DNA from 3 places in the Streptomyces sp. NPDC089915 genome. Region 3 is predicted to be linked to each of the others. Evidence: riboswitches for the same ligand, from Rfam matches in the RefSeq annotation. Region 3 holds a riboswitch; each other region holds the start of a gene.
What was found. Region 3 has a riboswitch for thiamine pyrophosphate ahead of AB0O29_RS28010 (thiamine ABC transporter substrate-binding protein). Riboswitches for the same ligand answer to the same signal wherever they lie in the genome.

Region 1 (2,193 bases), on a different contig from region 3:
CGGTGGCCAGGTGCAGCCCGGGCAGGTCGGTCGGGCCGAGCAGCGGCGCGTTGTCGGGGGAGCACGGGCGCAGCCCGGCCCGGGTCTCGACCAGTGGGAGCTCGGTGATGCCGGGGACCAGCTCGTGGGCGTCGCGCAGCAGCTCGTAGACCCCGCCGGCGGTGACGGTGGTGTCCCAGCCGAGTTCCTCGCTGGTGGCGCCGACGACGAGCTCGCCGTTCTCGCGCGGTACGAGGTAGACGTGGCTGCCGCGCACGACGGCCCGTACCGTCCGGGACAGGAACGGGGCGTAGGCGGGCGGGACGGCCAGGCGCAGCACCTGTCCCTTGACGGGCCGTACGGGTGGCAGTACCTGTTCCGGTACGCCTTCCAGCCGGCCGCTGAGCGAGCCCGCGGCCAGGACGACCTGGTCGGCGCGGAGCTCCGTGCCGTCGTCGAGCAGTGCTCCGCGGGCCTGGTCGGCGGTGACGAGGAGCCGGCGTGCGGCGGCCCGGTGGATGGTCACCCCGGCCCGTTCGCAGGCGGCCAGGAGTGCGGCGGCGAGCCGGCGCGGGTCCACCTGGTGGTCCCCGTCGACGCGCAGTCCGCCGCGTACCCCGGGGGCCAGCATCGGCTCCAGGCGGCGGCACTCGCGGCCGGTGAGCCATTCGGACTCCAGGCCGCAGCGGCGCTGGAGGGCGTGGAGTTCGCGCAGGTGGAGGCGGTCGTCGGCGTCGAGGGCGACGGCCAGGGTGCCGCAGGCCCGGTAGCCGAGGTCCATGCCGCCGCTGGCCTCGGTGAGCTCGGCGGCGAACTCCGGGTAGCGGGCGGCGGAGGCCACGTTGAGGCCGAGCAGGGTCTCCTCGCCGTAGTGCAGTTCGGTGACGGCGGCGAGCATGCCGGCCGCGACCCGGGCGGCGCCGCCGCCGGGGTCGGGGTCGGCGAGCGCGGTGCGCAGCCCCCGCCGGGCCGCCCGCCAGGCGGTGACCAGGCCGATGATGCCGCCACCGATGACGAGGACGTCATCGCCCCGGTGGTCGGATCCCTTGTCGGATGCGTGCATGGGCGTCCAGCCCCTCCCTTCGCCGGCATGACCCGGATCAGGTTCGTACGGTCGGAGGCCGGCCAGCCTCCCTCTCAGCCCGGTGCGCCCGGACTCCCGCGATAGGTACGGTGGCCAGCGTAACCCCGGGGCCGGTGCCGGGTAAGGCTGCCTCCCTCCGCCCGCCTCCCTCCGCCGTTCCGACCCGGCTTTCCTGACGGGCCGTCAGGTGACTAGGCTGACCGTGTGAGCGAGCAGACGGAACAGACGAAGCCCGGTGTCGTGATCGTCGGCGCCGGAATGGCCGGGGTGCAGACCGCGGTGGCCCTGCGGGAACAGGGCTGGACGGGCCCCGTGACCCTGCTGGGCGCCGAACCCCACCAGCCCTACGACCGGCCCCCGCTGTCCAAGGCGGTGCTCCTCGGCAAGGCCGAGGACTCCGCCTTCGACGTGGACTTCGAGGGCCTCGGCATCACCCTGCGCCTGGGGACGGAGGTCACCGGCCTGCGCGCCGCCGACCACGAGGTGGACACCGAGGCCGGCCCGGTCCCGTACGAGGTCCTCGTGCTGGCCACCGGAGCCACCCCCCTGACCCTGCCCGGCGCCGGCGGTGTCCCCGGCGTCCACCTGCTGCGCACCCTCGACGACGCCGCCCGGCTGCGCCCCGTGCTGGCCGCCGCCCCCGCCGCCGTCGTCGTCGGGGCCGGCTGGATCGGCGCCGAGTTCGCCACCGCCGCCCGCGAGGCCGGCTGCGCCGTCACCGTCGTCGAGGCCGCCGACCAGGTCCTGGCCGGAGCCCTGCCCGCCGAGGTCGCCGCCCCCATGGCCCGCTGGTACGAGGCCGCCGGCGCCACCCTGATCACCGGAGCCCGGGTGGCCGGGGTCGAGGAGGGCCGGGTGCTCCTCGCCGACGGCCGCGAGCTGCCCGCCGGGGCCGTCGTCGTCGGCATCGGCGCCCGCCCCGCCACCGACTGGCTCGACGGGAGCGGGGTCGAGCGGGGCCCGGACGGCTCCGTCACGGCCGACGCCCACCTGCGGACCTCCCTGCCCGGGGTGTACGCCGTCGGCGACTGCTCCTCCTTCCCCTCGGCCCGCTACGGGACCCGGCTGCTGGTCCACCACTGGGACAACGCCCTCCAGGGCCCCCGCGCGGTCGCCGCGAACATCGTCGC
Region 2 (2,193 bases), on a different contig from region 3:
GCGAGCCCAGCAGCCCGATCAGCAGCAGTGAGACCAGGGTGCCGAGGACGGCGACCGAGGTGCGTGCGGTCAGCCCGTGGCACATGTAGAGGGCGATCAGCATGATCGCGCTGGCTCCGACCACCGCGACGACCAGGGGGTTCGAACCCTGCAGGATCGCCGGGAGGATGAAGAGGGTCAGCACCCCGAAGCTGACCACGAGCGCGATGAGCGCGAACAGTCCGCGCATCCGGCCGACGACGACCACCGCGACCGCGAAGACGGCCGCCAGGAGGGCCATCGGGAACTTCCGGTTCAGGTCGATCACGGAGTACTGGAGGTCGCGCGGCGCGTCCGGCGCGTAGGCGACCACCACCTCCTGGTCCTTCTCCAGCTGTCTCGGCGCGCCCGGCTGGACGATCTCGAAGAAGACGCGGCCCTTGTCCGGTCCGGTGCCCACCTCGACGGTGGCCCGCTTGCACGACCCGGCCTGCGCGCCGCGTCCCTCGGGGGCGGGGGTGCTGCCGGTGGGGGGCACCTGCGAGGCGTTCACCGACTTGCAGTCGACGTTCGAGAGGGCGACCACCTTGCCCTGCTGGGTCTGGCGGTCGAAGCCCACCCCGGTGCGCTCGTGGGCGGGGGCGCCGCCCGGCCACAGCACCACCATGCCGACGCAGACGGCGGCGGCGAAGGGGATGAGGACGGCGGAGATGACCTTGCGCAGGTGCTTGGAGACGGGGGCCGCCGGCCCGTGGCCGTGACTGTGGCCGTGGCCGTGGCCGTGGCCGTGGCCGTGGCCGTGCCCATGCCCTTGTCCGTGGCCTTGTCCGTGATCGGGGGATCCGTGGCCGTGGGAAGGCCCCTCGCCACCGCCGGCCGCATGTCCGTGGGACGCATGCTCGTGGCCGGTGTGGCCCAAGGGGTCTGTGGGCTCGTTGGGGGGCTGCGGCGAGGTCGTCACCGGCAGATCATCGCAAGAGATGAGGGGGCCCACTGTTCAGCACGCCACAGATGACGCTAGCGTGGGGGCTACTTTGCACAACGCGGGAGCTCGGAGCACCGGGCTGAGAGGGCGCTGATCACCGTACGCGCATGAGAATGCGTACGGGAGGAGGCTGCGTCGACCGCCGAACCTGTTACCGGGTAATGCCGGCGTAGGGAGATCAGGTCTCATGACCATTCAGGACGCACGCACGCCTGCCGCCGGCGAGAACGCCGACGGCCAGACCGAGCGCCAGCCCGGCTGGCACAAGGGATACCTGGCGGGTTCCCGCCCGGACATCCGGGTGCCGGTCCGCCAGGTCCACCTCACCAACGGCAAGGACGTCACGCTCTACGACACGTCCGGTCCGTACACCGACCCGCAGATCGAGACCGACGTGCGCCGCGGCCTGCCGCCGCTGCGCGAGAACTGGATCATCGGCCGCGGTGACACCGAGGAGTACGCGGGCCGTCCCGTGCGCCCCGAGGACGACGGCATCAAGCACACCTCGCCCCGCGGTGGCCTCAAGAACCTCGACGCGGTCTTCCCGGGCCGTCCGCGCCTGCCGCGCCGGGGCCGTGGCGGCCAGGCCGTCACGCAGCTCGCGTACGCCCGCCGGGGCGAGATCACCCCGGAGATGGAGTACGTCGCGCTCCGCGAGAACGTCTCCCCCGAGGTCGTTCGCGAGGAGATCGCCGCAGGTCGCGCGGTGCTTCCGGCCAACGTGAACCACCCGGAGATCGAGCCGATGATCATCGGCAAGCGGTTCCTGGTAAAGGTCAACGCCAACATCGGCAACTCGGCCGTCACCTCCTCCATCGAGGAGGAGGTCGACAAGATGACCTGGGCCACCAAGTGGGGCGCCGACACGGTCATGGACCTCTCGACCGGCCGCAACATCCACACCACGCGTGAGTGGGTCCTGCGCAACTCCCCCGTCCCGATCGGCACCGTGCCGCTCTACCAGGCGCTGGAGAAGGTCGACGGCCGTGCCGAGGACCTGACCTGGGAGATCTACAAGGACACGGTCATCGAGCAGGCCGAGCAGGGCGTCGACTACATGACGGTCCACGCCGGCGTGCTGCTGCCGTACGTGCCGCTGACGGCCCGCCGCAAGACCGGCATCGTCTCGCGCGGTGGCTCGATCATGGCCGCCTGGTGCCTGGCGCACCACAAGGAGAACTTCCTCTACACGAACTTCGAGGAGCTCTGCGAGATCCTCGCGGCGTACG
Region 3 (2,193 bases):
CGATCCGCCCGAACCGCCAGCCCTCGTCCGTCCTGAACCCGCGGCCGACGATGGCGGCGACGGGGTAGGCGAAGAACAGCCCGAAGAAGGCGAGCGGCACGGCCATCAGGGCCAGCCTGACGGCGGTGGCCCGCCCGCTCTCCTTCGGGGAGCCGTCGCGGACTACTTCACGACGATCGAGGACCATGCCTTGACCCACTGGTCACGGTTCTTCGCGATGGTCTCGGGGGCCACGTTCTCCGGCTTCTCGACCACCACGCCGTGCTTGGTGAAGACCTCCGGCAGCTTCGCGTCCTTGACCACCGGGTTCACGAACATCTGGAGCGGCATGTCCTCCTGGAACTTCTTGCCGATCAGGAAGTCGATGAGGGCCTTGCCGCCCTCCTCGTTCTTCGCGCCCTTCAGCAGGCCCGCGAACTCGACCTGGCGGAAGCAGGTGCCGGTGGCCACGCCCGTGGGGGCCTCGGCCGGCTGGGGCTCGCCGTAGAGGACCTCGACCGGCGGGCTGGAGGCGTAGGAGACGACCAGCGGACGGTCGCCCTTGGCCTTCTTGCCGCCGGCGGAGCCGGAGAAGCGCTCGTTGTAGGCCTGCTCCCAGCCGTCGACGACCTCGACGCCGTTGGCCTTCAGCTTGGTCCAGTAGTCCTTCCAGCCGTCCTCGCCGTACTTGCCGACGGAGGCGAGGAGGAAGCCGAGGCCGGGCGAGGAGGTCGCGGCGTTCTCGGTGACCAGCAGGTTCTTGTACTCGGGCTTGAGCAGGTCGTCCAGCGTCTGCGGCGGGGCGATCTTCTTGTCGGCGAAGTAGGCCTTGTCGTAGTTGACGCAGATGTCGCCGGAGTCGACGGGGGTGACCCGGTGCTGCTTGTCGAGCACGTACTCGGGCTTGACCTCCGCCAGGCCCTTGGCCTCGTACGGGGTGAAGATCCCGTTGTCGAGGGCGCGCGAGAGGAGCGTGTTGTCGACACCGAAGAAGACGTCGCCGCGCGGGGAGCCCTTGGTGAGGATCTCCTGGTTCAGGGCGGCGCCGGCGTCCCCGGACTTGAGGACCTTGACGGTATAGCCGCTCTGCTGCTCGAACTCCTTGAGGACCGAGTCGGTCACGTTGAAGGAGTCGTGGGAGACGAGGGTGACGGTCTTGGACTTCGGGGCACCGCTCTCGGCGGCCCCGTCGTCCTTCTTGGTGCCGCCGCCGCACGCGGTCAGCGTGCTGACGCCGAGGGCGGCGGCCAGCGCCGCGCCCGCGATCTTCTTGGTGGTGCTCACGGTTCATTCCTCCTGGGATGACCAGGAGAAGACGCGGCCCCGCCCGGGCGCTCTGGTGGAGCGGGGCGCCCGGGCAGGGCGCAACAGCTTGAGGTGGTGACCGAACTTCCTACCCAGAATGACCTGGGCGAGGTTCAGAGGGTCTGCGGCCACGGTGCTCGATCCAAAAACGTGTGCCGCACTCTCAGCGCTGTGGCGCTCCCCTGTCGGAATATGCAGATGTACGCGGGCCAGCCTACCGCTCGCTCGCGGCGAGCTGTCCGCACGCACCGTCGATCTCCTGGCCGCGGGTGTCCCGTACGGTCACGGGCACGCCGTGGCGGGCGATGGCCTCGACGAAGGCCTTCTCGTCCTCGGGTCGCGAGGCGGTCCACTTCGAGCCCGGCGTCGGGTTCAGCGGGATCAGGTTGACGTGCACCCGCTTGCCCTTGAGCAGGCGTCCGAGCAGGTCGCCGCGCCAGGCCTGGTCGTTGATGTCGCGGATCAGGGCGTACTCGATGGAGATCCGGCGGCCGGACTTCTCGGCGTACTCCCAGGCCGCGTCGAGGACCTCGCGGACCTTCCAGCGGGTGTTCACGGGGACGAGGGTGTCGCGCAGCTCGTCGTCCGGGGCGTGCAGGGAGACGGCGAGGCGGCACTTGAAGCCCTCGTCGGCGAACCGCAGCATGGCCGGGACCAGGCCGACGGTGGAGACGGTGATGCCGCGCTGCGACAGGCCCAGGCCGTCCGGCTCCGGGTCGGTGAGGCGGCGGATGGCGCCGACGACGCGGTTGTAGTTCGCGAGCGGCTCGCCCATGCCCATGAAGACGATGTTAGACAGGCGGGCCGGGCCACCGGGGACCTCGCCGTCGCGCAGGGCGCGCATGCCGTCGACGATCTGGTGCACGATCTCGGCGGTGGAAAGGTTGCGGTCGAGGCCGGCCTGGCCTG

Region 1: linked by a shared signal. The riboswitch ahead of thiO (glycine oxidase ThiO) and the one ahead of AB0O29_RS28010 (thiamine ABC transporter substrate-binding protein) in region 3 are both predicted to bind thiamine pyrophosphate.
Region 2: linked by a shared signal. The riboswitch ahead of thiC (phosphomethylpyrimidine synthase ThiC) and the one ahead of AB0O29_RS28010 (thiamine ABC transporter substrate-binding protein) in region 3 are both predicted to bind thiamine pyrophosphate.

What each region holds. Positions count from the first base shown of each region.
Region 1 covers NZ_JBFBGN010000143.1:12,280-14,472, reverse strand. The annotation lists gene thiO (glycine oxidase ThiO) at 1-1,042, opposite strand, end outside; TPP riboswitch at 1,040-1,152, opposite strand; gene AB0O29_RS29415 (FAD/NAD(P)-binding oxidoreductase) at 1,268-2,193, shown strand, end outside.
Region 2 covers NZ_JBFBGN010000004.1:81,792-83,984, reverse strand. The annotation lists gene AB0O29_RS02695 (YibE/F family protein) at 1-940, opposite strand, end outside; TPP riboswitch at 1,013-1,157, shown strand; gene thiC (phosphomethylpyrimidine synthase ThiC) at 1,152-2,193, shown strand, end outside.
Region 3 covers NZ_JBFBGN010000126.1:9,063-11,255, reverse strand. The annotation lists gene AB0O29_RS28015 (iron ABC transporter permease) at 1-106, opposite strand, end outside; gene AB0O29_RS28010 (thiamine ABC transporter substrate-binding protein) at 163-1,263, opposite strand; TPP riboswitch at 1,352-1,478, opposite strand; gene rlmN (23S rRNA (adenine(2503)-C(2))-methyltransferase RlmN) at 1,499-2,193, opposite strand, start outside.